One region of the Thermoanaerobacterium sp. PSU-2 genome, then DNA from elsewhere that is predicted to be linked to it. Evidence: predicted binding sites of a transcription regulator. Region 1 holds the regulator's gene; the other holds the start of a gene.

Region 1 (3,218 bases):
ATCTTCTGATTGCCTTGCTTGTCAAGCCCATATGCCAATGAAGCCGCAGTAGGCTCGTTTATAATCCTCTTTACATCAAGTCCTGCTATCCTACCTGCATCTTTGGTTGCCTGCCTTTGGCTGTCATTGAAATACGCAGGAACTGTTATTACAGCTTCTGTAACCTTCTCTCCTAAGTACGCTTCAGCATCAGCTTTTAATTTCTGCAGTATCATTGCTGAAATCTCTTGCGGTGTATAACTCTTTCCATCAATAGTTACTTTGTAGTCAGAACCCATATGTCTTTTTATAGACATAACTGTCCTTTCAGGGTTTGTAATAGCCTGCCTTTTTGCGACTTGGCCTACTAATCTTTCACCTTCTTTTGTAAATGCTACAACAGATGGAGTTGTCCTGGCCCCCTCTGAGTTTGGTATGACTACCGGCTGTCCTCCTTCCATCACAGCTACGCACGAAAAAGTTGTGCCAAGATCAATTCCTATAATTTTTCCCATAATCTATTCCTCCTATTCCTATACTTTATTTTGCTACTTTGACCATACTCGGTCTTATTACTTTATTATTAAACATGTATCCTTTTTGAAAAACTTCAATTATTTCATTTTCCTTCTTATCCTCTACCTCTTCCTGCATAACAGCATGATGTTTGTATGGATCAAAGATTTGACCTAAAGACTCTATCTCTTTAACACCCAGTTTTTCCAAAACACCTTTAAACTGCCTGTATATTAAATTGACACCTTCTTTAAAGGAAGCTATTTCTTCACTGTCACCATGAGATGCTTCGAGAGCTCTCTCAAAATTATCTACAACAGGCAGTATTTCCAAGATTACTTGTTCTTTGCCATACTCAACAAGATCAGCTTTTTCTTTTTCTGTCCTTTTTCTGTAATTTTCAAACTCTGCTTTTAATCTTTGAGCCATCTCTAAGTATTCATTTGCTTCGTCTTCTTTCTGCTTAAGCTTATTTTTCAATTCTTCAATTTCTCCTTCATTGTTTTTTTCTTCATTTTGATCGGAATTTTCCGTCCCAATGCTACCTTCATTATCATCTTGAGGTCGGTTAGCATCGGATGTATTGTCTTTTAAGTCTTCTTCTAAATTGCTTTTATTTACCATCGTATCTTTTTCTCTGTCCAATTGTTTCACCTCTTATTTTCTTGATATATATATGATAAGACTTTCGACAATTCATTTGACATATTATTTATTTCGTTTATAAGCCTTTTGTAATTCATCCTTGTAGGTCCAATAATGCCAAAAGTTCCTACAATCTCGCCATTTATCTTATAAGTAGATTTGATTATGCTTAAGTCCCACATCTCTTCAAACTTGCTTTCACTGCCAATAGTAACATCGATGGAATCATCTAAAGGCTCCAACACTGAATTCATAATGTCTTTATTGTCAATCAGATCGAAAAACATCTTAGCTTTTAACAGATCCTTGTACTCAGGAAAGTTGAGAATATTTGAAATACCTTCCGAATACAAGTCTGTTTCATCCATTTGCTTTAAACCATTTATGATAGTATCTGTAATCTTATCTATGATTCCAATAGCACTGCCAGACTCTTTTTTTATCTCATCTCTCAACGTCTGATTCATTTCTCTTTTTCTTTTTCCTATCATTTTATTGTTGATTAGATTGTTTAAAAACTCAAACAAATTATTGTCAATGTTGTCCTTTAAGCTTATCAAATAGTTTTTCATGATGCCTGATTCTGTCATAACAAGAAGTATCAATTTGTTTGCATCAACAGGCAATATCTGTATTCGCTTAATCGTGTTTTCATCAATTCGAGGCATTTTAACCACTATAGTATGGTTAGTAACGGTAGATAATAGCCTGGCATATTTTTTCACTATATCATCTATCTCAGCAAACACCTCATCAATTGTCTCTACTTCATCGTCACGACTTTCATTCAAATAGTGCTCTAATATATTATTAACGTAAAATCTGTATCCTTTGTCAGATGGTATTCTACCTGCAGATGTATGAGGCTGTTCAAGATACCCCATCTCCTCAAGGTCAGCCATCTCATTTCTGATCGTTGCTGAACTTACACCAAGGTTATACCGTTTTGCGATTGTCCGAGATCCAATTGGTTCTGCCGTCAAAATATAGTCATTAATCACAGCTTCTAAAATTTTTTTCTTCCTATCATCTAACGGCATATTCACCACCCCAAGTTCTATTGTTAGCACTCTTAGCTTGAGAGTGCTAATCACGATTTAAAAATACCACTATTGTGGATATTTGTCAATACTTTAAAACAAAAAATCCTCAAACACATTATTGGATATATCCACACCTTTTGATGTTAATTTAAGGACATCTCCTTCTTTAACTAATAAGCCTAATTCCATATTTTTATAAATAGCATCTTTAAACACAGAAAACATGCTTTTCCCAAATCTCTCTTTAAAGTCATTATCATTTACTCCATCCATCATCCTAAGGCCTAAAAACATAAACTCAGACATTTGATCTTCTAAAGACAGTTCATCAACATCGTCAACCGCATGTCCATCATTATTAATCACGTCTATGTACTTTCTAACATTTTTTATATTGCCAAATCGCTTATTTCCTACAAATGAATACGCCCCAGGTCCAAAGCCCAGATAATGCAAATCCAACCAATACAGCTTGTTGTGTCGGCATTCAAATCCAGGCAATGCGTAATTCGAAATTTCATAATGTCTGTATCCACTATTCTCTAAAAGCTCTGCACCATAGTGGAACATCATCAATTCGTATTCATCATCAGCAGGCTTAACTTCATTTCTTTCATACATATCGTAAAGCATCGTTCCTTTTTCTAATATAAGTCCATAACAAGAAATGTGTGATGGCTTTAATGCGATTACGTTTGTCAATGTTTCTTTAAAATCTTCAAAAGTCTGATTTGGCAGCGCATACATTATATCTATATTTATGTTGTCAAAATATTTAGATGCCAAACCATAATTTTCAATAAAATCACTTACCGTGTGTATCCTTCCTATAGCTTTTAACAAATTGTTTTGCCAAGACTGCAAACCTATGCTTATTCTATTTACACCTGCTTTTTTATATGACTTAAGTTTTTCTTCATCTATTAAGCCAGGATTTAATTCAATGGTGATCTCTGCATCTTGGCTTAAGCTGTAGTTTCCGTAAATTTCGCTCAATATTTCTTCGATGTATGAAGGAGGCAAGACATTCGGCGT
Region 2 (3,218 bases), on a different contig from region 1:
GGCCATAGTGACAACTCTTTTGCTCTTTGTACACAATTCTTTTAAAATGTGCTTTTGCTTATCAAGTGGGTTAGACAATATCGTATGAAGAGTTACGACATAAGGCACTTTTAAATTGTCTACAAGGTCTAAAATATATTCGCCCCACTCACCGCCGTAAATTCCATATTCATGCTCGATGACTAACAAATCAATTAATGAATCATTTAATTTATTCGCAAGTTCTAAATAGCTATTTCGGTCGTGTTGCTTAAGCCTATAAATAACATCATCACCATAATCATATTCTTTATCGTCTATCGCAATCACTTTTGGTTCATTTATAATTTTAATATCTTTAAGCTCATTTACCAAATCTTGTGTAAATGTAGCTATGCCGCATTCTCTCGGCGGAAATGTACTCAAAAACGAAATGTTTATTTCTTTATTCTTTACCATTCATAACACCTCCATCAACTTACAGCATAATCGTTAATGTCATTTGCATAAACTTCATCTTCAATTTTCCTCATGCCATCTATCACGCTATTTGAAGCTACGACAGCATTTATCAAATTTACATTTCCTTTGACTTTGACATTGTCCCATAAAACACTGTGTCTTATGATGCTGTTAGGACCTATACGCGTATTATCGCCTATAATCGCATACGGACCTATCTCTGCTTTGGCATCTATTTTGACGTTACTTCCTATAAAAACAGGCTCAACAATTTTTACAGAATTATCGATTGTGATTTTTCTACGCTTAGTATCATGATCATTTATGTCAACGTATTTGCAATACTTTTTTAATATGTCAAAGTGGACTTTTTTGTACTTTTCAATTGTTCCTATGTCTATCCAATACCCGTCATACCTATACGCAGCCATTTTATAACCTTTTGATAAAAGTTTTGGATATGTATCCCTTTCTATCGATACCACTTCATCTTTGGGGATTTCATTTAATAGCTGCGGTTCAAACACGTATATTCCTGCATTTATCCATTTTGAATTAGTCTCGTATGGTTTTGGTTTTTCTTTAAACGCTGTAATGTAATCATTATCGTCATATTCTATCACGCCGTATTGCGAGGGATCCTCTACTTTAGTCATTGCAATAGTAGCTAATGCTTTTTTTGACTTGTGATGCTCCACAAGACTTCTAATATCGATATCACATATAATATCTGAATTTAGCACTAAGAAAGTATCGTCGAAAAATTCCTCAGCATTTTTTATAGCTCCGCCTGTTCCCAGCGGTATGTCTTCTTTGATGAATGAAACTTTTACCCCTAATTTTTCACCATTTTTAAAATAATTCTCAATATGATTAGATTTATAGCATGTGCTTATTACAACTTCGTCTACACCTTGATTCTTAAGTCTTAAAATGGTAGATTCTAATAATGGTCTACCCATTATTGGTACCATAGGTTTAGGAAGAAAATTCGTCAGAGGTCTTAGCCTTGTACCTAATCCTCCTGCCAGCAATAATGCTTTCATTCGAATTCCCCCTTCGTCAATATTTAGTTTTTGTTTAACAATTAGAATTTATAAACGTGTCGCAATCAAAGTACAATGTGAGTTAAATGTGAAGATACATCAGTAGTATTAGCACTCTATATAAACGGCTGCTAACAATTAAAATTATAATCCTTTTAATTCCATAAGTCAAGAGGGTCAAAGGATTGTAAACGTTAAAAGACTTTATACAAAACCTCCATCTACAGTCAATACTTGACCTGTTATAAATGAAGATTGATCCGATAGCAAAAAAACCACTGCCTTAGCGACTTCATCTGGCATCCCAAGCCTTTCGAGAGAAGTTCTTGTCGACAGATATTTAAGTGTATCATCTGACAAGTCTTTATTCATGTCTGTTTCGATTACCCCAGGTGCAACACAATTAACTCTTATATTTGATGGTCCCAATTCTTTTGCCAATGCTTTTGTAAAAGCTATAATAGCACCCTTTGAAGCAGAATATGGCACTTCACAAGATGCGCCGTATATTCCCCACATGGATGAAACATTCACAATAGCACCTTTTTTACTTTTTAACATGTACTTTAAAGCGCTTTGCGTACAATTAAACATGCCATTTAAATTCACATCCATCATGTATCTCCAATCTTCTGCTGATACATCCATAAAAGGCTTAATTTGTGAAACACCAGCATTGTTGACCAAATAATCTATGCGACCAAATCTATCAACTACATTTTTCATCATCGTTTCTACTTCTTCTCTATTTCTAATGTCTGCTTTAAATACATCTGCATATCCTAAGTTACTTTTTATATAATTCTTTAAACTACATGCACTATCGTAATCTGTATTGTAATGAATTGCCACACATCCACCTAATTTTGCTACTTCTTTACATATAGATGAACCAATGCCTCCAGAACCACCTGTAACAACGACAACTTTTCCACTGAACATAAAAACATCTCCTTTAATAAATTAAGCCGCTTATAGATAGGTTATACAAAAGTAAAACAAAAATCAATAGAAAAAAAGTGTATGAAGCACTCATACACCTTTTGTGGTTATTTTTTTATGGCCTCTACTGTATTTTTTGTAGTGCTATAAAGGCCAGATGCTCCAAGACCCATGGCAGTTCCCAGTAGTATTCCTTTTAAAATATCGCCGGGAGCTATGTAAAGTATTCCTAAAGCTATTCCAAATATCAACGAAATCAATGCTGAATATTTTTTAGGTAAGCCAATTTGTTTTACTACCTCTACCAAACCTATTATCAAAGGTATCAACGACACGTCGTAAACATCCATAATAAAATCCCCCTAAATAAATATTTCTAATAACATTATATTTTGTCCCGCATCTTTTAAGACATGAAATTAAAAAGGCATATTTAAAAAATACTTAATAAAAAAAATCAACAAATAAGATAAAATAAAAAAGATCCCATTGACTGGAATCTTGATATCACTGGAGCGGATGACGGGATTCGAACCCGCGGTCCTCGGCTTGGGAAGCCGATGCTCTACCACTGAGCCACATCCGCAAAATATTCTTTTTTAAATACAAAAATGGCTCCTCAGGTAGGGCTCGAACCTACAACCTACCGGTTAACAGCCGGTTGCTCCACCATTGAGCTACTGAGGAATATATTATCCGGCAGCGACCTACTCTCCCGAGAAATCAGTACCATCGGCGCTGGAGGGCTTCACTTCCGTGTTCGGTATGGGAACGGGTTTTTAACCTCCG

The links. Region 1 encodes HrcA, which represses chaperone genes, less so after heat shock. Its sites were predicted from a motif close to ATTAGCACTCANNNNNNNTGAGTGCTAAT; they were not measured.
Region 2: the regulator HrcA is predicted to act here: its motif matches at 1,595-1,623, upstream of BVF91_RS12800 (nucleotidyltransferase family protein).

What each region holds. Positions count from the first base shown of each region.
Region 1 is NZ_MSQD01000006.1:58,679-61,896, forward strand. Features, by position in the region: gene dnaK (molecular chaperone DnaK) at 1-494, opposite strand, end outside; gene grpE (nucleotide exchange factor GrpE) at 520-1,119, opposite strand; gene hrcA (heat-inducible transcriptional repressor HrcA) at 1,146-2,180, opposite strand; gene hemW (radical SAM family heme chaperone HemW) at 2,274-3,218, opposite strand, start outside.
Region 2 is NZ_MSQD01000026.1:9,055-12,272, forward strand. Features, by position in the region: gene BVF91_RS12795 (glycosyltransferase family 4 protein) at 1-438, opposite strand, end outside; gene BVF91_RS12800 (nucleotidyltransferase family protein) at 453-1,487, opposite strand; gene ymfI (elongation factor P 5-aminopentanone reductase) at 1,692-2,429, opposite strand; gene BVF91_RS12810 (hypothetical protein) at 2,537-2,779, opposite strand; tRNA gene BVF91_RS12815 (tRNA-Gly) at 2,941-3,015, opposite strand; tRNA gene BVF91_RS12820 (tRNA-Asn) at 3,042-3,116, opposite strand; rRNA gene rrf (5S ribosomal RNA) at 3,124-3,218, opposite strand, start outside.